One region of the Desulfuromonas acetoxidans DSM 684 genome, then DNA from elsewhere that is predicted to be linked to it. Evidence: riboswitches for the same ligand, from Rfam matches in the RefSeq annotation. Region 1 holds a riboswitch; each other region holds the start of a gene.

Region 1 (5,824 bases):
CCTGCTAAATTTCGATATTGATCTGTTTGTCGGCGTACAGCGCAAAAGAGGTGTCGCCTCGTTGGAACACAAAGGCCCGACGACTGCTGTCGTCGATTTCGATCACACCGGTGGCAATCGAAAGGCTTATCTCGAAGCTTTCTTGAAGTTTAATCTTGTTTGATGGGGTCTCTTTGTGACTGACGGTCAGTAATAAATTGTTATGACTGGCCATGAGACGCCCTTTCTGGCAGCGTTCAACCAAAGCGAGACACGATAAGTCGATAAGCGGGATTGTGATGCCGGTCACCATTAAGCTTAGGACCTTTAACCCCGGGCTGAGGTTGACATACAGCAGATGGTCCAGTTGTGCGGTCGCAGTGGTTGGTATCAACTGAAAGAGGGACGAATGCTCTAAAACGCGTTGAACGATCTGTGTGGCCGCTGCTGGTGTAAGTTCGAGGCCCGTGAGAAGGTCCGCCAGGTCGTTTTGAATTTTTTCCACTCCAAGCCGGCGAATCTCGCTTTCGGCACTCGGGTAGTCGAGGCGGGAAAAACTGTGATTTTTTTTCAGCGTGCTCACCAGCTTGCGCAGGGCAATAAAGCGTCGTTCCGGACGTTTTGAGGCGTTACTTTTTTTTCGCTCGTTTTCCGCGCGCTCTTCGACTGTTTGATATCTGTCGGCAAGACGTTGATACTCAATGATCGGTTCTACCCACTTAGGGGTGTGTGGCTCAATACGTTTCGCCATGACGAACTCTGGCTCAAAATGCCATCTCCCTGTTGTTAAACGAGTGCTATTCTACGTTTTATCGACAGGTTACAGGAGATTCTTTAATCTTGGATAGTTCATACTCATGGTGGGGTGGAGTAGTGATGTTCCTGAAACTGAAAAAAGCGGAGCCAGGTTCGGCTCCGCTTTTTGGGTGTGTGTCGAAAAAATTTACAATTTTAGCTTTTTATGTGTTTGCGACTGTAACAGATGAGACAGAACAGGCCGCCACACAACAGAAGAAGGGTTGAGGGCTCGGGAACAGGTGCCGGCGCGACTTCGGTGCCGAATATTTGAATTTCTCCCACTGAATAATTATAGTCGGAAGGGGTAACGCCGGTCAGTCGCAACGCCTGAGTTTCAAATGCGGCGAAATCGATCAGAGAGATATATTCCCCTTCCCAGTCTTTTGTACTCATGGTGTCCATGCCGCTGCCGACCTCACCCATTGTGCTGGCGATTGTAAAGGCATTTGTCCATGTTGAACCACTGCCAAGGTAATCAAGGGTGTAGCCATCATTGTTGTCGACTGAAATGACGACGTCAGTGATACGGAACGTCCCTCCAAGGTCAATATCAAGGTAGGGTACATTTGTGTGGCCAGGTGACCACCACACGGTGTTGGTTTTCCAGTAGCCCCATTCCGAAGGAAAGGAACTATCGGTCAGATAATTGAGATCACCATTGAAGGTCGAAGGATCTGATGCGGTAATTGTTAACGGGTTGATGAGATAAGCATTTGCTCCAGAAGTGATTGCACATAACACGAAGACAGATAAGCTCAAAACCAGTTTTTTCATTGCGCCCCTCCATAGATAAAAAAATCATATTTATAGATTTTAGCAATAAGTATGCCCGAGATGTAACTGGTTTATTTGAAAGGGATTTTGTTAGTGTGGTTAGGCGCATGTCGTTTTGTGTTAAAAAAATCGACAGGCTTGTGGACGGTTTTTAATGGCTTTTATGGCCCGATTTTCTTTGCCCCAGCAGCGTTACACACCATCGGGAAGCTTGGGTTGCATCATCTCGCGGCGATCCAGTCTCTGACCATCGACGATAAACGTGCCATCGCCAATTGCGTGCAGCGTGCGTGTTTCTTCCCGTTCTTTATCGAACCAGGCTTTGAGACCTTCGAGGACAACAATGTGTTGATCTTCCATGATTTCCGTCACGCGGCATTCGATATTAGCCAGGCACTCCTTGATCAACGGTGCTTTGACACACTCCGCTTGAACAGGTGTGAGGCCGAAGGCGGAAAATTTGTCTGTGGTGCGGCCTGAACAGGTTCCGACACCGATAACCTGATCAAGCAGGTCAACTGTGGGGATGGATAGAACGCACTCTCTGGTTTGCCTCAAAGCAGCGTAAGAATGGTTCCATGGACCGGTGGTAAGGGCGAAACTGGGGGTGAAGTCCATGACCATGGTCCACGAGATGGTCATGATGTTGTTTTTGTGGCCATCGTTGGTGGTTACCAGGATGACGGGGCCGGGTTCAAGCAGGGTAAAGGCCGTATGGATATTCATCTCTTCCATGAATCACACCTTTTCTGTTGGCGATTTCTTCGTCAGTATAGCGTGCCCGCACCGGATTGCCTATGGCTGAATCCGATGCGGGCAGAAGTGCGCATGGCCAGGCGGGAATTGGCCTGCTATAAACGAATTTCGTAGCCTGCTTTGATCAGGCGGCCCAACCCATAGTATTCCGATGTGGTGGAGCCTCCGGTAACAACCTCTTCATCGAACAGGTTGTCGACGCTGAAGGTGAGAGCACCCACCGGTAGTTGATACCGGCTGTACAGGTTGACGGTGATTTCACTTTCCAAGTCGTCTTCGCGGTCATTAAGATTGATGAGATCGACATTGAATGTGAACAGACGGCCCAGATATTTTATGCCAAAGGCGGTCTGGACCCGTGGCCCCACCTGGGTCAGGACACCGTCGCTATCGTCGGCTTTTGGGTTGGCGACAAAACCGCGCGCTGAAAAAGACAGATTTTTCCAGACACCTTGTCCCTGATGAAAGGGAGCGAAGACCAGTTTCCATTCGATGCCCTGGTTTTCGTAATCACCGGCGTTGTAATAGCTGTTCATCCCATCAGCGCGTTCGTACGAAATGATTTTGTCTTCGAACTTCATCAGGAACACTGCCACACGCAGATGGATGGCAGGGTGGTCGTATTTCATCCCGGCTTCATAGGTCCAACCCTCTTCAGGTTCCAGGTCGGGGTTGCCGACGCGGGTTGCCGTGGAATAATACTGATCATTGAAACTGGGGGCGCGAAATGCTTTACCGGCATTGGCAAACAGGTGTAAAGCCGATGTTACCTCGAAGTTGAGTCCGGCACTGGGCAGAAAACGACTGTAGTTGCGGGCACCATCGTAGCCATTAATCCATTGTTCCCGCGCTCCGGCACTGACGAGCAGGCGCTCAAAGAAAGGGCGCTTCACCTGCCAGAACAGAGCACTGTCATCACGGGCGTGGCGACCGTAGGAGTAGTCGTAATCGGCCACCCGGCGGGTGATGTCTGCACCGATGGTTTGCTTCAGGCTGAAGGCGTTAAAACGGTAATCGCCACTGAAACCGTAGTTGTAGTTGCGGCGTTTTTCCTCCGGGGCACTGGGTGATGTTTGGTTTTTGGTCAGCTCATCAAAGGAATAGAAACCTTTGACGGCAACATTGTCTGCCTCGTAGCGGATGTCGGCAAAGTGCTTTTCCTGATCTTGATCATAGAAAATCGGCTCCTTGCTCGGACTGTCATAGCGTTTAACAAAGCCGGTTTCAATGGTTGTTACCAAGTAGTCGATGGTCCAGTGCTCTGCCGGACGGTAATTGAGGCTGGCCGAGAGCTGATCGGTGGCCTGCATGTCATAGCGGTAGGGACTCTTGGCTGAAAATTTACGATAGATGGTATCGATGCCGTCAAGGCGCTGATAGCGGGCTCCGAGGTTGAGCTTTTCGCTGGTCAGACCGACGCTGTGGTTCTGATAACCGAGTTCGCCTAATTCGACGCTGGCGTAGGGGGAACATTGTTGGCCGGGTTGGCGGGTGATGATGTTGATGACACCGGTCATGGCATCGGCACCGTACAGGGTCGATGCGGCTCCACTGAGGATTTCAACCCGCTCGATCTGATCAAGGCCGATGGCGTTGAGGTCGTAACTGCCTCCGGAGGCGCTTTGAATCGGCACGCCGTTGATTAATACCAGCTCGCCATCTTCCAAACCGCGGATGCTGACTTCGCTTTTCATACCCATGCGACTGACTCCGAGCGGCGCTAACGATTTGTACGATAGCGTGCCACTGCGCTTGAGGGCATCAATGACGTTGTTCCCTCCGGATTCTTCCAACTGCTCTGCCGTCAGCACCGTGACAAAGCGGGCACTTTTCTGTTCGTTGACCGGATAACGGTCAGCAGTGACAATGATCTGACCGAGATCATACTCCTGGTCTGCTTCTTCGGCCCACACGCTGCCGGTCCCGGCCATGATGACGCACAGCAGGGCAGCCATCAGGATATTCCATTGCATTGTTTTCATGGGGTACGCTCCTCCCAAAATCTTCCTGGGGTCCGGGCGTAAAAAATCCCAGACCGAATACACATCGACCTGGGATATCCCTTTTCTATCCACAAGACATTCAATACGTCTCCCTGCCTTAGGAGCGCGCATTACCAAATTTCAGACAGGTCTTCTGACTTCCGGATCATCCTACCGGCCACGTCTTCCCACCGAATTTCGGCAGTGACATCAAGCGGCTTTCGTCCTCGGTTACAGCGGCGGGCCCGTCCCTGAATTACACAGGGTTCCCTATTAAGCTCGTGAGAGCATCTGAAATCGTTTGTTGTCGATCCATCAAACCGTAATGAGTCATGGATCGAATTTTGTGATTGTGTCTATCAGGCACGCCTATGGATGTCAATAGTTTCTGTGCGGTAATATCAATAGCCCTGAATTGTTCGGCTTGCTGAGGAGAATATTTTTTATCCAAAAAACAAAAATGATCCACAACTGTGTATAATCTTTAATCGTTGGCAATTTACGTAACGATGTTTTTAGTGATCAATTTGAGGAAGTTTCCAGATGATAAACGCCTTTCATATCCTGTTTTGTCGCTGTCTCGCGGTCATTTTTCTCTGCATGCTGGCAAGCTGTGCCGCACCACCTCCGACCACAATGGCACCCAGGCCGGTGGTAACGCCCTGGACCACGGTTGACGTGTTCTATGGCACTAATCGAAAAGCTACCGGTGAGGTGGGTCCCAACCACGTTTTTGGCACCCAATTGGGTGATCTGCGTTATGGGGTGTGCCAAGTGACGATCCCGGCAACCCATGCGCCGGGCGAAATTGAGCGACCTGAATGGTATAAGTTTGAGTTTAGCGAAGATCCGGTCAAGCATGTGACGATTCGTACCTTGCGTCATTTGAGCCGTGATGAATTCGCCACAGTGTTTAGCGTGGCGCGCCAGGAGATGAACACGGAAGATATCCTGATTTTCATTCATGGTTTCAGCAATACGTTTGATGAGTCGGTACGACGAACCGGGCAACTTTGTTACGATCTTGGCTTCCCCGGCATTGCCATGACCTATAGCTGGCCCTCACAGGGGGCTTTTTCGGTGGCCAATTATTACCGCGATGAAGACTATGTCCGCCAATCGATTCCTTATCTGAAACAGTTTCTTCTTGATGTTGTTCGCAATGCGGACGGTGCTCGCATCAATATTATTGCCCACAGCATGGGCAATCGCCTGATGACCAGGACCATTGCCGAGATTGAAAAGGAAGCGCCTCAGGCGGTGTTTAATCAGATTATTCTGGCAGCGCCCGATGTCGATGCTAAGGTGTTCAAGGAGAATATCTTTCCGCGGATGGCGGGAAAAGCCCGGCACTTTACGTTGTATGCTTCTTCTGAAGACAAGGCCCTGATGGCGTCACGTGTGTTGCATGATCAGTCACGTCTCGGCGAATCTGGCGAATTCCTGACCATTGTGCCAGGGCTGGATACCATCGATTCAACCGGGGTCGACCCGAGTACACTGGGGCATTCCTACTACTCTTCAACGCGGACGCT
Region 2 (5,824 bases), on a different contig from region 1:
ATGATAGGCGTGGCGCAGGCTCATGATGACGGTCTAGCCTCTGCGGTGAACGGCGCGAACGGGCCGAACAGTTCCGCCATCTCCCGGTAGAGCGGTGCGCCGACAAAGAAGCGGTAAAAGCGGTCAGCCGTGGCCGCGATATCGACATCGGCAAACGCCTCGGGGTAGAGGATGGTGGCCATGTAATGGGTTTCGGCCAGCACCGTATCGGGGCTGGCTGCGTAGTAATGGGGAATGATGCGATACAGACGCTGGTTGCGTACCGCGCTGAGCGCGGCAAACGCCGGATGGTTGAGGTCGTTGTGTACCAGAGACGCACCGCTGGCACAGATGAAGATTACCTCGGGATCGGCCTTGATTAAACTTTCCGCAGCCATAGAAAAGCGCCCTTTGATCAGGTTCTTTGGGGGCGTGATGGCGTCGGCGATGTTGTGGGCGTTGAGCAGCACAAACGGCGGATAGTCGCGGCTGGTGCCGAGCAGGCCGTGGGCGACGCGGAAATTGAGGCCGCCGATATAGCATGTCGTGGATGAGGTGTGCCCTTTGATGCGCTGGTGCAGATCATCCAGGCTGGCGTCGATGAATGCCTTGATCTGTTCGGCGCGCTCCCGGCGTTCACAGATCGTTGCAATCAGATTCAGCGATTGTTCAAACCGATGGCGCTGGCTGGTCAGGTTGCCGTTGTGCACCATCACCACCGGAACGCCGGTCTGTTGTTGGAGGCGATCGGCGGCCTGCGGCGTGCCCCAGCCCATGAAGATGACGTCGGGCTGCAGTGTGACCAGCGCCTCAGCGTCGATCTGACGGCGTGAACCGATACCGGGCAATTCGCCGAGCTGGGGATGGGCCAGTCGATAGGAGCGGCCGCTGCCACCCAGCCACTGACGCGGATCTTTTTCCTCCTGCTCCACGCCGACCACCTGCGAGGCAAGGTTCAGATAGCACAGCATACTCAGAGCGGAATGGATGCCCACCAGCCGCTGGGCCGGAACGGGCACCTCCACGTGGCGTCCGGCCAGGTCCGTTACCGTGCGCGAGCCACGATGATCAGTGGCCGCGCCGGCAAACGAATTGGTCAGGATGATCAACAGTCCGACCACCACACATCTGGCAATGATTCGTAACGGCATCATCGTTATATCCGTTAAAAGGTGCACTGCAGTCCCACAACAATATTGCGGCCCGGTTCGTAGATCCAGGTCGCCTGGCTGGAACGCAGATGGCTGCGGTAGCCGCGGTCAAGCAGGTTTTTGAGGCTGACGTTCAGGTCGATGGCGTCAAACATGGCCCAGGCCCCAAGGTTGAGCCCGGCATGCAGATCAACAGTGGTATAGCCCGGCGTCTCTTTTTCGCTGTCCGACACATTGCGTTGACGGTCGTAGAGGGTGGCCTGGGCGCGCAGGGTGTAGCGCATGCCGTTGCTCAACGGCGCAGCGTAGCGCAGACCGATGCGGCCGTTGAGCGGGGCAATGGCACTGAGATGATCATTCGTGTCACGATCTTTGCCTTCCACCCAGGCGATGGCCGTTTCCACATCCAGCCGTGATGTCAGACTGATGGTGGCTTCGGCATCGATGCCGTACAGCTCCGCATCCTCGACATTGACGTAACCGTAGGTGGGAATAGAGCCGAGGAATGAACTGTCCTGTTTGACCAGATCAATGTAGTCATCAATGCGGTTGTAAAACACACTGACATAGCCACTGGCGCGGGATGACAGGTATTTGAGACCCAGATCGGCATTGTAGGTGTATTCGGCATCCAGATCCGGGTTGCCGATAATCACCTGACTGCCGCCGCCACGGGTGGAATAGCGCTCAAACAGATCCGGAGCACGAAACGCTGTGGCCAGATTAGCGGTCAGGTGCAGGGTGTTGCTCAGGGCGTAGAGTGAACCGAGGCTGAATGTGACGGCTTGATCTGTTTCGCGGGAAAATTTATTGACCGACGCGATTGTGGCGGCACCGTTGCTGCCGTAGCTGGTCTGGCTCATGGTGACATCGTCGGCATCGGCGGCAAAGTAATCGTAGCGACCGCCGAGGGTCAGGCTCCAATCTTCGCTGATCATGATTTCATCCTGGGCAAACAGCCCCAGATGGTCACGTTCGCCGTCGGGCAAAGGCTGAAAAGTGAGCAGCTTTTTCAGCGATTCGTTGGTGGTGCTGAAGATCTGCTGCGATTCATTGGAATCCGTGGTTTCATGGACAATCTCCAGGCCGGTGACCCACTGTTGATTCCGTCCCGGCGCAAAGGTGGCCTGCAGCGAGCCGCCGGTGGCGGTGGTGTCGATGGTGTTTTGCTTCAGGTTGTGGACCTGTTTGGCCGTGTTGGGAAAATCGCCGACAAAGCGCCGTTTCTGATCGACATGAAACACACGGGTTTCCAGACGCTGTACTGCACCGAGGTCGGTGCCGACATAACCGAGTTTATAGCTGCGGGTATTGTACAGGGTAAAGTGGGATTCCGGCGCGCTCGGGTCTTTTTGCGCCACCCCCATGTCGTTGATGTCGTTAATGCGCAGCTCCGCCTTGACCGTGTGGTGGTCGTTGATGTTGTAGAGGGTTTTCAAGTCGAGGCTTTTATTCTCAAACTGGCTGTGAGGCAGCTCGTCGCCATCGCCCACTTCATAGTCGTCGTGATCCTCGGCCGCCACATTGAGGCGGATGCCGAGGCCGTGACCACCGGCGTTGACCGTGTAATTGCCGACCACACCGTCATCCACCGATGAATAGCGTGTGCCGATGTGGTGCTGCGCCTGCCAGGTGTCGCCATCGGCCAGAGCCACCTCCTTGGTGATGACGTTGATGACGCCGCCGAGGGCGTCGCTGCCATAGAGCACGGAGGAGGGACCCTTGACCACTTCGATCCGATCAATGTCGCTGCTGTCGATAAACGGTGTCAGCGGCGCGCGTCCCGCCCACAGGTTGGTCTCGCGGTCGCCGTCGAAAAGCACCAGCACCCGGTTGGTGCCCATGCCGCGAATGGTTGGCGTGGTTTCCCACGGCCCGGCGCCGCTCAAGGTGACGCCGGCCACGCCGTCGAGCAGATCGGTGAAGGTGGTGGCGTTCTGTTCCTGAATCTCTTGCTGATCGACAACACTGATCGTCACCGGCGTGGCAAAGGCGGAATTTTCCGAGCGGGTGGCGGTGACCACCATGTCATCGAGCCGGATGCTGTCCGTTGTTGCATCGGCAAACGCGCTGGAGAGACTCAGTGTCGTAATCAGCAGACATATAAAAAGGACATAACGAATAATGTGGCGATTTTTCATGGTGAAACACTCCCTGAGTAATTACAAAAAATACATAGGATAAAAAACGGGGAGGATTCAGACCATCAGGCGAGGTGGAAAACAAAAAAGAGCCCGTAACCAGACGGTTACGGGCTCCCATTGTGACCCTTGACCTTGCGCATGTCGACCGAATCATCCCCTTCGGTACTGTTGACATTAAACCACGATAGCAGGTCTTCTGACTTCCGGATCATCCTCCAATCGCGCCTTCCCGAAGTCATTCTTCAGTGGCGTTATGCGATTGTTGTCCCCGGTTACAGCGGTGGGTCCGTTCCCGATTTTCACGGGATTCCCTTTTCAGCAGCCGCGGAGGCTTGGTGGCTCCTATGGCTGAACACTGTCGTGGTGAACGTATTTAATTGTTGTGAGCTATGTCCTGTCGTGTATACAAAAAGGCCATGGCGGAGATAGGTATAGCTGATTTGCGGCGATGCTCGCAACAGCTTTCTTGTTTTTAGGGGAAAAAATAATTCTCAAAGAGTCAGGCGCAGGCCGCCGTCTGGTGCTGTTGTACCGCCAGGTAGTTCGCGTAACCTTGCCGTCCCATGTAGCGTTGCAACTGTTTGCGTTCGGTCTGTTGCAAATCGACCAGCAGCAGGCCGTCAATCACATGACCGAAATCCGGATCAAGATTAAAGGCCAGCAGCTTGCCGCCAAGGCTCAGGTAGTGGCGCAGCAGCACCGGGATACCGCGGCTGTCGCTCTCCAGGTCGGCAATCAGCGCGGAGATCTCGTCCATATCGCGCAGCAACGGGTCGCTCTGCTGCGCGGATAGGCCTTGGATCTTCAGCGGTGTCACCGGCACCGGCAGGCGCGGCGATACCAGCCCGGACCATTCCTTAACCATGAAGTAGCGTGTCAACGTGTCGACCATCAGGTGGCGCGAGTTGGCGGTGTAGTCGTTGGAGATACTCACCGGGCCGAACAGGTAACGGTAATGTGGATTGTTGACCAGATAATGACCGATCCCTTTCCACAGTAGCAGCAATGGTGCATAAGAGCGCTGGTATTCCGGGCGGATAAACGAGCGTCCCAGCTCCAGGGCGTTGTGCAGCCGCTCCAAAAGTTGCGGTTGAAAATTGAACAGCGTTGAGGTGTAGAGGCCTTCGGCGCCGTAGTGGCCGAGCAGGTCATCCACCCGTCCGATGCGGTAGGCGCCGACCAGCTCGCCTTGTTTGTGGTTCCACAAGCACAGGTGGGTATAGGTTTCGTCAAAACGATCAAGATCAATGCTGTGGCCGGTTCCTTCACCCACATCGCGGAAGGTGACTTCCCGCAATCGGCCGATTTCGTTGAGGAGCCCAGGGGCTTGTGCCGCAGTGAATTCGACGACGGCAAAGTCACCACTGTGCACCAGGTGCTGCGCCTCGGGCAGGGCGGCAATTTCGTTTTTCAGGGTCTCAGCAGGCCGGGGCGCGGAAATGGGCTGCGGCTCGTCGTTTTCTGATTTGGCCACGGTTTTTGCGCGGGTGTTCGTTGCCAGGTTCAGGCCATAGGTGCGCAGACGCAGATAGTTGTTTAACTCCTGACTGGTCGCAAAGCCGATCAGTTTTTTGCTGGGCAGCAGATTGCCGATGCGCAGTGGCAAGGTTTGTCCTGCTTTGTTCAACAACATGTGCGGCAACAGCAGGGTACGCAGGCGTGGATGAAGGCGTCCCGCCCATTGAAACAACGCCCCGTTTTCACCGGGAAAGAACACGGGGAGTACCGGGGCCTTACTGCGACGGACCAGGCGCGGCAGGGTCGAACTCCAGACCGGATCAGTTATCTCGCCCGTCGCTTGACGGGAGGACACTTCTCCGGCAGGAAAGATCACCAGCATGCCGCCTTGTTTCAACCAGTTCAACGATTGACGTAATGGGGTCAGGTTGGTGCGGGCCGCGTCAGCGCCACCAAACGGATCGACATTGATCAGCTGATCGCGCAATTGCGGAATGCCGCTGAGCATGAAGTTGGCCATCACCTTGAAATCCGGGCGCACTTTGCCGAGTAAGGCCATGAGGATCAGCCCCTCAATACCGCCGAACGGATGGTTGGCAATCAGGATGCATGGCCCTGAGGTTGGGATGCGTGCCTGTTCGTGGTCGCTCAACTGATAACGAACGTCAAGGGTGTTCAATGCCTGTTCGGCGAAAGAGATCTCAGTGTCTTGGGCGCTGACCCGGTCGTAAAGTCGCTGGCAACGCTGTAGGCCCAGCAGGTGTTCCGCCATCATCAACAAAGGTTTTTTCAACCGCGCCGGGACACTGGAAACGGGTTGTCGCGAAAGAAGAAAAGGACTCGCCAGAGTATTGTCTGTTCCGATCATATCGCTCCATCCTGCGATTTGGGTGATCCGTCATATAAACAGGAGCGTGTTGGAAACAGGTTGAAATCGGATTAGGTTTTGTTGAGGATAACGGGGACGGCTAAAGATAAAAAAAGCGAACCGCACTGAAAGATGCGGTTCGCTTTTTTTTTACAGGTTGTATTTTGTCTGTAATTAGCTGTTGCGTCGCCGAGCCAAAGCCAATCCGATCAGTCCGGCGCCCA
Region 3 (5,824 bases), on a different contig from region 1:
GCGAGCAGAACTCCCATGGTCTCCGTAAGAGGCACATCGACACTGGTATTGCCATAATACTTTCTAAATTCCGGTTGCATGTCAGCTTCTTTTGAGGAGTAAAAATCCTCGCGATACTCCCGATCAACGTGAAAACTAGTCCATTCAGAACGTGTTGAGCGTAAAGAGATTTCGCCACCAAAGGTCTCCTCGGGATCACGGGTTTCAACATCAACCACACCACCGGTAAACCCACTGTAACGTGCGGAAATATTACTGCGGTATACAGTAATAGTGTCAACAAGTGACGAATCAAGAAAGAGCTGTTGAGAATGGCCCGGAACATCTGTAGAACTGGCCGGATTGTCTGAGGTGGGATCAATCAGGCTATTGTTGCCAAAGCCGTCAATCAAAAAGCTGTTATCGTAAACACGCCCACCGGAAATAGAAATTTCAGCAGGGAGGATTTCGCCACCGGTCAAAGAGGAATTATCGGTTTCACTGAATTGAATGCCGGGAAGGACTTTGAGCAAGTCCGTTATGGCACCATCGCCTTGCGGCAGCGACTGAAGTGTTTGCTTTGAAAGAACGGACTGGCCCGGAGTGGTCACAGCAGAGGTATCAATAACGGTGATATCCGGTAAGGTTTCCGGGTCAGATTCGGTTTGCGCTCCGGCAGCGGTTACCGACACCAGCAAGAACAGGACACACAGCCCCCAAAATACAGAATGGCGCACAGCGAACTTCCCCTCTCCCATAAAAACGTCTTCCCCAAGCTGCAGAAAAAAAACAACTTGTTCGTGAAGTTTGACCCGGCTAAAACACGATGACAGCAGTGCGGTGGCAGGCGCACAATTGAGCATGTCATAGTGAACAATAGAAAAATCATCCCTAAGGAGTCGGTTTCACCGAGAACCACGGGTTCAAATGTGAAACACTTTGTTACATTAGCATGTTGCGTCTTCATTTAAAACAGGTCAAATCGTCAATAAACGACGATATTCCAAACAATTAGACAATTCACAGACACAAAAACTGCTTGCAAATTTGCTTTTTTCAGGGCATTGTTGAGCAGCTATTTTCCGATTTAGTCAATAATTTCATCAACAAGCAGAAATCCCTTGGAAAGGTAGATATGAAGGATCTGACGTCTCTGGTCAGCGGATTTCGCCGCTTCCAGGAAAATTTCTTCAGTGAAGATACCCGATTATTTGATCAGCTTAAAAAAGCCCAGCATCCGAAAATTCTCGCCATTGCCTGTTGTGACTCGCGAGTCGACCCTTCCCTGCTGACCGATTGCGACCCCGGTGATCTGTTTGTGATCCGCAATGTTGCCAACCTGGTGCCGCCTTACCAACCTGATGCTCACTACCATGGTGTCTCGGCGGCCGTTGAATATGCGGTGTGCTTTCTCAATGTCGAATACATTCTGGTCATGGGGCATTCTCAATGCGGCGGCATCCAGAGTCTGATGGAGAAAACCGGCGGCTGCGAAGATGGCAACAACGAATTTATCGACAAATGGGTCAGCCTTGCCCAACCGGCAAAAGAGACAGTTCTCAAAGAACTGGGAGACAAACCCAAAGAGATTCAGACACGTGCCTGTGAACAGGCTTCGATCCTGTTGTCGCTGGAAAACCTTCTGACCTTCCCGCAAATTCTCAAACGCGTTGAAGCAGGAACCCTTTCGTTGCAGGCATGGTATGTCGATATCCAGACCGGTGCGCTGCTCAGCTATAATCCGAAAAGTGGTGAATTTGAGGTTCTGGTGAACCATCCAGAATAAAAAGACGCAAAAATTCGCATAAAAAAAAGCCGCCTCGTCACGAAGCGGCTTTTTTTATTTCTATTGCGCTGCAAAATTCTTAAAATCGAACCTTGCCTCCAAGATAAAAGGATTGACCTGCAGTCGCGTAACTCCAGGCTTCTTCGTAGTGTTCATCAAACAAATTATCGATTCGCGCATACAAGGTCAGGTTGTCATTGACATCGTAATCTGCGGCGAGATTGACCAATACATACGCATCAAGTGTTTCAACCGCGTTGCCATTTTCATCAAGAGCACTGCTAATCGCTTCACGCTCATCAACCCAATAACCATCCACGTTGCAACTGAAATCTCCAATTGCATACCGTATCCCGGCATGAACCTTATGCAGGGGACGACGTGACATGCGGGCGCCATCCGGATCTTCGGTATCGTTGTACGTGTAATCGAGACGACAACTCAACGGTTTGTCAGCAAACAAATGGAAAGCAACTTCCACACCTTCGGTTTCACTTTCACCATCTAGCTGAGCATATCCGCCAGGCCAAGCCATTCCAGGAATAACACGCGAAGAATCCCAATCAATTCGGTCTTCAAAGATCGTGCGAAACCAAGTCACACTGGCGACAACCTGATCTCCGAACAGGTTTTGATCCACGCCAAGTTCCCAAGAACGGCTTTTTTCCGGATCAAGATCTTCATCACCATAGGCAGAGTAGAGTTCATACAAAGAAGGCGTTCTGAAACCGGTGGCATAGCTGCCGCGCACCGTGGTACCGGTTGCTTCAATCTGATAGGCAGGAGCAATACGCCAGGTGCTTTTGCCGCCAAAGCGATCGTGGTCATCATAACGAAGCCCGGCAATGAGATCGAGACCACCCATGGTAAATTGATCCTGAAGCCAGACACTGAGGGTTTCGGCATCTTCTTCGTCAGCAGAAGAACTTTCAGAGCTTTCGCTTAAATAGCCGATGCCGGCCGTAAGGCGATTGGACGGAACCACCTGCCAGGTTGCCTGCCAACTCCACTCATCGGTCTTGCCGAGATAGTCGTAGGAATCGTTATCGTCATTATCATAGGCATCACGCTCCTGACGACTGAACTTGTAATCGACATCCGAGATCACCTGACCATCAAACAACAGGGCATGAAGGTTGAGGCGGGTAAACAGACGTCGGGTTTCCAGAGAATTCTCTTTTTTTCCATCAGGAGCGGCGACATACGACCAAAGCATAGGGTCATAATCAAAGCGGTCACCAGCATAGCCGCTACCCCAGTCATCCAGATCCATTTCAGCATCGGCATAGCGAATCACACCGGTAAGAGTGGCTGCAGCACACAACGGTGCATCAAACTTGCCACTGAAGGTCGTATTCTCCCATTCATCGTCTTCCGAGGTGTTTCCGGCATGGGGGATGTCGTTATTGTCGGCGTTGGCTATGGAATAACCTTGGCTGGTCAAACGTGAAACCGCCAAAGAGAAATCACTGTTGCCGAGTGAGCCATTCAGACCACCGGAAAACTTTTTGGTGTTGTACGTTCCCGCCTCGACACCGGCATAACCGTGGACACCTTGTGAACCGGATCGGGTGATGATGTTAATCACGCCTGCCGTGGCATTACTGCCGTAAAGAACACTCATCGGCCCTTTAACAATCTCAATGCGCTCGACATTATCTAACAGGATATTGGAAAAATCAGCGCCGCGGTTCACATCTGTCGGGTCATTAGCGGCAATGCCATCAATCAACAGCAGGGTGTTTTTGGAATCAGCCCCACGGATAAACACCTTGCTCGGCGCACCCATGCCGCCGTTGTTGGATAATTGCAAACCGGGAACGGTCTGCAAAACTTCGGTGACCGTTGTCAGATGACGCGCTTCAATATCCTTAGCAGTAATCACTTCAACCGAAGTGCCGCCCACCATCTGCAAATTGCCGGTGGTGCGGGTTGCAGTGACAACAACATCATTCAACGACTGCGTCGTCGGCTCCGCCCAGCCCAGTTGTGCCCACAGAGCGAGCATTACGCCCAGCACAAGCCTCTTCTTCATACAAGCCTCCTACAGGTTTGTGTCCGGAGCGCAAAAAACCCCGAACCGATACAAAACATCGATCCGGGGTTATCCCATATCTCCCGTGATACTTTATTGCTTCAACTTTCGCCACGAAAGTTGCAACCATTGCGTTTCAGGCAGGTCTTCTGGCTTCCAGATCTTCCGTCTCAACACGCCTTCCCGACTCTAAGTCAGTGGCCAAATGTGTTGATCGTCCCTGGTTACAGCGGCGGGCCCACTCCCGAATTTCACGGAATTCCCTATTGTGCTTGCAACAAGCACCTGAAACTTTCAGCGCAGACACCTTAAGAACACCGCCACCCCCTGTCAAGGCCAAAGTAACGCCAATCACAAAAGGTTCTGAACAACCAAAAATATTGACAGTCTAAGATGAACAACCACCCATAAATTCATTAGAAAATGTGGTTAAATTTTAAGTTGTCTTCTCCTTAGATATTCGCTAGCCTAATAAGATGTTGCTTTGGGTTCACCAAAGCTTTTACCCCGTGATGCCCCTCCTTCACGGGTTTTTTTTTGACGCACACAAACACCTTCACGAGTCTCTGCCTGCCCCAAACAGTTAAGCAGCACCTAACACACGTAACAAGTGGGGAATGAGTTGCTTCTTACGTGACAAGACACCACGCAATTCGAACAGATTATCTCCGAGTTGTGGGTAGCCGATCATAAACGCCAGTTGTCGGTCTCCTGCGACCAGCAATTCACTGTTTCCGGCAACGATATCGGTCACCAGCAAACCAGCCATCCCCAGATCACGTTTTTCACGAAGTTTTTCCAGCTCAGCGCTCAATTCTTCCTTCAAGCCATGAAACTCATGGAAGCTAACCACTTCCACCTGACCAATACCAAACTGGCAGCTGGACGCGCTGAATACTTTGAAGTCCGTGGTAATCACCTTCTCCAGCGAATCATAAGCGCTCATGGCACTACTTGAGGCAAAAATGCGTCGGCCATACTCTTGTGGATCAAGGCCAGAGAGCTGACCGAGCCATTCGGCAATGTCACGATCCACCTCAGTTGTCGTCGGCGACTTCATCACCACGGTATCGGAGAGCAAACCGGACAGCATCAGCCCTGCCGTTGCCGGGTCAGGGGTAATTCCCGCGTTCTGATACAACGTTGCCACCAGGGTACAGGTGCTGCCGACAGGCTGATTGATAAAACGGATCGGCTTATCGGTCTGAAAACTGCCCAACCGGTGATGGTCCACCACTTCAAGGATCTCGACCTTGTCCGCTCCAGCCACGGCCTGCGACAGTTCATTGTGATCGACAAGAATCAGTTTGACATCCGAAGGGCGCAGCAGATGACTTTTGGTGGCCACCGCTTCGACCTGGCCGGTGTCATTGACGATAACAACACCGGGGACCACGCTATGCGTCAGACTGACACGCAGTTCATCGACGCGGTCCTGACGACGCAACGTGATGTAATCTGTCTCGGCAAGATGTCCAACCGGCGTCGCCAGCCGCGTCAGCCAGGTACTGGTAGCACTGTCAAAGGAGGTAGACAGGATCGTTACATTGTTCTTGCGCCCCAACTCAAGAATATCCGGCGGGATATCCAGATCAGCGACAACTACCAACACCCGCACCGCACGTTCGACGGCCAGACGCAGGATATCAATACGGTCTCCGGCAATCAGAATCATTTTGCGCATATCCTGATCGGCCATCTTTTCGGCAAAGGTCGGCTCGGCCATTGCCGCCACATAGAGGTTCAACTCTTCGAGTTCATCAAAGTCCACCTCATTGAGAGCTGTGGCTTTGAGACACTGACAAATTGATCGGGGCGAGGCAGACACTCGGCGCAACTCTTTTTCCTGACTCGGTACTAAAAAGCGCTCAGAAACCTTCTTGAGATAGAGAATCCCCTGCGGGCAACGCTTGTCATCAACCACCGGCAAAATGCGGACATTATGCAGATGAAACAGTTCCAGAGCGCGTGACAAGGGCGCTGTTGTCGGAATCGTCACCGGCTGTTGTTCGCCAATGATATCG
Region 4 (5,824 bases), on a different contig from region 1:
CGTCAGCAGCGTTATCGGTCGTCGCCATAGAATCACTATGGCTCCTCCCTCTGCCTTGCTGACGCAAAAAATTTCAAGCAACACCTCTCGTTCACCTGATCAATAACAACCCCAATGCGCCCTACGGGTTCCCTCGGTGCTAAGCTGGAGGGCTGGGGTGCAAAATAACCCACAGGCGTAGGGCGGGCACCGTCCCGCCCGTTAGATCGGTGCCACACCAGAGATAAAGAAAGACGAAAGAGCGTTATCACGGTTTTACGCCAAGGATGATGAGTCGCACGATTCGTCGACCTAAAGGGCGGCGAGCCGGATAAGCAAAGCATCACGGAAATCGACTCAGTGTCGGTGAATCCAGGTTCAGGAGAAGTTCAGCCGGTTTTTGCATCCTTTTGAGCGGCAAGTCAAAAGGATGTCGCCTGCCGGGGCGAATCCCGGCGACCCTGACCTTGACTTAGATCTTGGCCTTGAGACTGTGAACTTAAACAAAAGAACACAACAAACAACAAAGGAGCCAAACCATGAAAGAAAACCAAAATCAGATCGATGACAGCCAACGCCAACCCTGCGAAGTTTGGACCCGCGTCATGGGCTACCACCGCCCGGTAAGTTCCTTCAACTCTGGCAAAAAGTCCGAACACCAGCAACGCTGCTTCTTCAACGAGGAACGCACCCGTTGAGTTCCGCTTTACAGGTGGGCGGCCTGACCCGCTGCACCACCATCGATTTTCCCGGTGAACTGGCAGCAGTGGTCTATTGCCAGGGCTGTCCCTGGCATTGCCACTACTGCCACAATGCCGCACTGATCCCGGAGCAGGGCCAACAACAGCTCGATTGGCAACAGGTGGTGGCGTTCATCCAACAACGTCGCGGATTGCTCGACGGCATCGTGTTCAGCGGCGGTGAACCCACCGCGCAAACAGCGTTGATTGATGCCATGCACACCGTCAAAGAGCTGGGCATGAAAGTGGCCCTGCATACCAATGGTGCGTATTCCGACCGCCTGCGGGCTCTGTTGCCGCTGTGCGACTGGGTGGGCATGGACTTGAAAGCCCCGTTTGACGACTACGAAACGATCACCAAATGTCCCGCCAGTGGAGAACAGGCACGGCAAAGCGCGGAGCTGTTGCGCGCCAGTGGTGTGGCCCATCAGTTTCGTACCACAGTTGATCCGTGGTTGCGTGAAGAGGGTCGGTTAGAACAGATGCAAGCATTGGTGGAGTCGTGGGGAGAAACCCTGGTGCTGCAAACCATGCGCAGTTAACCTGGCTTCGTAATGGATCGCTTGCGAAAATCAAGGTAAGGAGGTGTGCAAACAAAACACATGAGGAGGCGGATCAAGCATCCGCCAAGGCGAACAGGAAACGGAAGACGGTGAAAATCCGTCGCGGGCGCGCCGCTGTAACCGGCATAGATAATCCCCCTGCCACCACGGTTGATATCAACCGGAAGGGCGCAGGATCACGGGAGCCGGAAGCCAGAAGACGTCCTGTTCACACACAATCATTTGTCTCGCGTTTCAGACAGGAGAACGTCAATGGAAGCACATGTTTTAGGTTTCCCACGGATTGGTCGTGGGCGAGAATTGAAAAGGGCCCTGGAGGCCTACTGGCGTGGCGAAAGCAGCGCCGAAGCATTATTGCATTGCGCCGAAACTCTGCGTGAGCAGAACTGGCGCTATCAGTACGACAACGGTTTATCTCTGGTCACGGTTGGTGACTTTTCCCTTTATGACCAGATGCTTGATACCGCCTGCATGCTCGGCATGGTGCCGCCCCGTTTCGGTACGGTGAACGGTGATGTCGACCTGACCACCTATTTCCACATGGCGCGTGGCGATGCGCAACGCAATATCCCGGCCATGGAAATGACCAAGTGGTTTGATACCAATTACCACTACCTGGTCCCGGAATTTTCCGCCCAGACCAACATCCAACTGGCATCGCGCAAACTGCTCGACGAAACCCACCAGGCCTTGGCTCTGGGGTTGCGGCCCAAACCGGTTCTGATCGGACCGATCACCTTTCTCTCTTTGAGCAAACAGGAAGACGGCGTTAATCGCTGGGAGTTCCTGCCGCAAATTCTTGATGTGTATTGCCAGATGATTCAACGGCTGGCACCGCTGTGCGACTGGATTCAGATCGATGAGCCGGTACTGTGTACTGACCTGTCTCTGGAAGGCAAAGCACAGGCCACAACGACCTGGCAACAGCTCAAGAAGGCGGCCGGATCGTGCCAAGTGCTGTTGGCCACCTACTTTGGTCGCCTGGATGAGGCCGTGCCGTTAATCGCGGCCAGCGGCTGCGATGCCATCCATCTTGATGTGTTGCGCAACGAGTCGCACTTGACTGAAATCATTCAACAGTTGCCAACAAGCATGATGGTCTCCGCCGGGATCGTCGAGGGACGCAATGTGTGGAAGAACGATCTGCGTTGCAGCCGGGAGCGGCTCGACAGGTTGCGCAACATGATTGGTGACGAGCGGCTGATGATTGGCTCCACCAGCTCCCTGCTCCACGTGCCGGTGGACCTGTTTCAGGAGCAGCAGCTCGATCCGGCCATCAAAAGCTGGCTGGCCTTTGCCGTGCAGAAGTGCCGCGAAGTCGCCTTGCTGGCCCACTTGCTCGATGACGGCGACCACGAAGCACTGCTGCGTGGCAGTGACCGCATTCAGAACTGTCGCCGCAGTGATTCGCGGGTGGAGCGGCCTCTGGTCCGTCAGCGAGCCGCCCAGGTCTGCGATGCGATGCACACACGCACAGCCTACGCGTTGCGCCGTCCGCAACAGGCCCAGTGGCTGCACCTGCCGTTGCTGCCGACCACAACAATCGGATCGTTTCCACAAACCCGCGCCATCCGCCTCATGCGTCGTCGCTATCAGAGCGGCGAGGTCAGCGAACAGGTTTATCGCACGTTCATGCAGTCGGAGATTCACAATGCCGTCAGTGAACAGGACGTACTGGGCCTGGACGTGCTGGTGCATGGTGAGCCGGAGCGCAACGACATGGTTGAGTATTTTGGCCAGCAGATGGATGGCTTCTGCTTCAGCGAACACGGTTGGGTGCAGAGTTACGGCAGCCGCTGCGTCAAGCCGCCGATCATTTACGGCGATGTGTCGCGACCGCGCCCCATCACCGTAGAATGGATTCGCTACGCTCAAAGCCTGACCGACAAACCCATCAAAGGGATGGTCACCGGCCCGGTGACCATGCTGTGCTGGAGCTTTGTTCGCGACGATCTGCCGCGCGATGTCGTGTGCCGACAACTGGCTTTGGCCGTGCGCGACGAGGTGCAGGATCTGGAACAGGCCGGGATTCAGTTGATCCAGATCGATGAAGCCGCCCTGCGTGAAGGGATGCCGCTGCGCAAGGACGAAGCCGAAACCTATCTGCGCTGGGCCGTGGATTGCTTTCGCCTTACCAGCGCGGGTGTAGCCGACACCACACAGATTCACAGCCACATGTGCTACAGCGATTTCAATACCATTCTGCCCTGGATTGCCGCCATGGATGCTGATGTGATCAGCATTGAGGCCAGCCGCAGCAACATGGACCTGCTTGAAGGTTTCCGTCGCCTTGAGTATCCCAACGAGATCGGGCCGGGCATCTATGACATCCACAGCCCGCGTGTACCCGAAGTGGCGGAACTGATCGATCTGATCTGGCGGGCACTGGAGGTGGTGCCGAAAGAGAAATTGTGGATCAACCCGGACTGCGGCCTGAAAACCCGCCAATGGCCGGAAGTGCGCGCAGCGCTGCGCAATATGGTCTCGGCAGCCCATCAGGTGCGACAGAGGGTGGAACAGGATCAGCAGAGTTGCCGGACGGCGGACTGATTGCACTAAAAAACCCCGCATCGAAAGATGTGGGGTTTTTTTAGATTCAGTAAGGATTTTTCACCACCCTGTTAATCAATTTCACCGAACGATTGCTCGAAAATTTCCAGCAATTCAAGGTTTTGTTTCGACAGCATCATCGCATTACCGACGATGGCATAGTAAAGGATACTCAAACGCGTTTTCGACGAATTGTCGTGAATGCGCAGTGCCTGCTTTTCGTCAAGCATGGCGGCCAGGGTGCGCAGTTGTTCATCTTTTCGGCGCAGACTGTCGAGGTCGGCGGTGCGACGGCGGTGGAATGTTTCTTCCACTTCCGTGAGGATTTCGTTGAGCAGTTCGCGCACTTGCTGCAGCTCCTCAATCTGTACCGGCAGCAAGCCTTTGTGATGGTTGCCGACATGACGATAAGAGCGCAGAACAATATCACGCTGGCCGTCGGAGAGTTTCTGCATGCGGCGGATGGTCTGAGGGTACTTGTTGGAAACCGCCAGTCCCGTTTGGCTGAGCACGCGCATGGCTTTGAAAACATTGGCGCTGATGACATTGGACCAGCGCTGAATCTTTTTCACCCGCTTGCGCTGTACGCGCAACTGATCCGGGTTCTCACGAAACAGAGCTTCAAGGGTGCTGTCCAGTGAGGTGCGGATCTCGTCGAGTAACAGGCCCATGTGTTCAAAGGTTGTCTCAATGGCTGTTAGTGGTTCTTCAACGGACTTGAGGTTGAAAATTTTCTCTTTTTCCGCTTCGCCGGACATAACGCGATGTTTGCAATGGGCATTGTAGATCAGGCCGGCGGCGAGCAAAATCAGCACAATGACACCGAGTGCCTGACCGTAGAAGATAACGGTGGCAAAAGTGGCGGCACAGGTAAAAGCGATCACAGCCGTCATAAACCAGCCGCCGATAACCGTGAGAACACCGGTGATGCGATAGACGGCGCTTTCACGGCCCCAGGCCTGGTCTGCAAACGAACTGCCCATGGCGACCATGAAGGTCACATAGGTGGTGGACAGTGGCAGCTTGTTGGACGTGGCGTAGGAGATCACCGCACTGGCCATCATCAGGTTGACCGAAGCGCGCAGCAGGTCAAAGGATGCGGTGGTGCCTCCTTCCGTGGGCAGCGGTGCGGCAGTGGGGTCGAGTCGGCGGCTGACCAGATGACGGACCGGTTTGGGAACCACCAGTTTGGCGGTATCAAAGATATGCAGAACCAGGCGGACAATGGCACGTGACAGACCAATGGATTCAAAACGTTCCGCCCCTTCATCCTGCTGGCTGAGGCTGATTTCGGTCTCGGAGACACTGCGGGATTTGCGTGATATCCAGATGGTCAGAACCATGATAATGCCGGCGATGAGCAGGTAAAGCGTTTCCGAGTGCACTTTTTTGTCCAGGGCACCCATGGTGACAGTGAGCGGATCGGCCGTGGCGATGGCCGACTTAAACGCATGCAGGCCGGCCAGTGGAACGCCGATGAAGTTGACCAGGTCATTGGCGGCAAAGGCCATGGCCAGAGCAAAGGTGCCGATGAGAACAATCGGTTTGAGAATGTTGACCTTCATCAGTTGGAGAATTTGCAGAATCACAGCGGAGGAAACAAAGATAATGCCGATCAGGAGCAGGGTGTTGCCTTTGATCCAACTGATGTTTTCCGCCGTCATGAACGAAGCGCCTTTGGCGCCCTTCACCAGGATGAAATAGGTGATCGAGGTCAGTGCCAGTCCACCCCACAGAGCACCGTAACGTTTAATGCGTTGGCGGTAGTCAAAGGTGAATAACAATCGGGTGAAAAACTGGGCAACGGCACCACAGACAAACGATACGGCCACGGAAAGCAGAATACCCATGATAATGGTAAACGCTTTGGCCGAGTTGATGTAATTGGCAATGGTCGACAGGCCATCTCCGGCGGAGATGATTTTGAGCAGCGAGACGACAACGGCCGCACCGAGAAGTTCGAACACAATAGAAACGGTGGTCGATGTCGGC

The links. A riboswitch is a leader RNA that binds a small molecule or an ion and turns the genes downstream of it on or off. The one in region 1 is predicted to bind cobalamin.
Region 2: linked by a shared signal. The riboswitch ahead of DACE_RS08100 (TonB-dependent receptor plug domain-containing protein) and the one ahead of DACE_RS07450 (TonB-dependent receptor plug domain-containing protein) in region 1 are both predicted to bind cobalamin.
Region 3: linked by a shared signal. The riboswitch ahead of DACE_RS15130 (TonB-dependent receptor plug domain-containing protein) and the one ahead of DACE_RS07450 (TonB-dependent receptor plug domain-containing protein) in region 1 are both predicted to bind cobalamin.
Region 4: linked by a shared signal. The riboswitch ahead of metE (5-methyltetrahydropteroyltriglutamate--homocysteine S-methyltransferase) and the one ahead of DACE_RS07450 (TonB-dependent receptor plug domain-containing protein) in region 1 are both predicted to bind cobalamin.

Annotation. Positions count from the first base shown of each region.
Region 1 covers NZ_AAEW02000007.1:146,241-152,064, reverse strand. The annotation lists gene DACE_RS07465 (hypothetical protein) at 5-730, opposite strand; gene DACE_RS07460 (PEP-CTERM sorting domain-containing protein) at 931-1,551, opposite strand; gene DACE_RS07455 (flavin reductase family protein) at 1,744-2,286, opposite strand; gene DACE_RS07450 (TonB-dependent receptor plug domain-containing protein) at 2,403-4,289, opposite strand; cobalamin riboswitch at 4,417-4,599, opposite strand; gene DACE_RS07445 (alpha/beta hydrolase) at 4,833-5,824, shown strand, end outside.
Region 2 covers NZ_AAEW02000008.1:56,503-62,326, forward strand. The annotation lists gene DACE_RS08090 (FecCD family ABC transporter permease) at 1-24, opposite strand, end outside; gene DACE_RS08095 (ABC transporter substrate-binding protein) at 21-1,133, opposite strand; gene DACE_RS08100 (TonB-dependent receptor plug domain-containing protein) at 1,145-3,271, opposite strand; cobalamin riboswitch at 3,444-3,649, opposite strand; gene DACE_RS08105 (lysophospholipid acyltransferase family protein) at 3,774-5,600, opposite strand; gene DACE_RS08110 (PEP-CTERM sorting domain-containing protein) at 5,775-5,824, opposite strand, start outside.
Region 3 covers NZ_AAEW02000025.1:12,972-18,795, forward strand. The annotation lists gene DACE_RS15120 (TonB-dependent receptor plug domain-containing protein) at 1-716, opposite strand, end outside; gene DACE_RS15125 (carbonic anhydrase) at 1,115-1,765, shown strand; gene DACE_RS15130 (TonB-dependent receptor plug domain-containing protein) at 1,845-3,800, opposite strand; cobalamin riboswitch at 3,923-4,104, opposite strand; gene DACE_RS15135 (putative manganese-dependent inorganic diphosphatase) at 4,384-5,824, opposite strand, start outside.
Region 4 covers NZ_AAEW02000019.1:44,160-49,983, forward strand. The annotation lists gene nrdD (anaerobic ribonucleoside-triphosphate reductase) at 519-677, shown strand; gene DACE_RS13925 (anaerobic ribonucleoside-triphosphate reductase activating protein) at 674-1,261, shown strand; cobalamin riboswitch at 1,319-1,505, shown strand; gene metE (5-methyltetrahydropteroyltriglutamate--homocysteine S-methyltransferase) at 1,535-3,832, shown strand; gene DACE_RS13935 (inorganic phosphate transporter) at 3,904-5,824, opposite strand, start outside.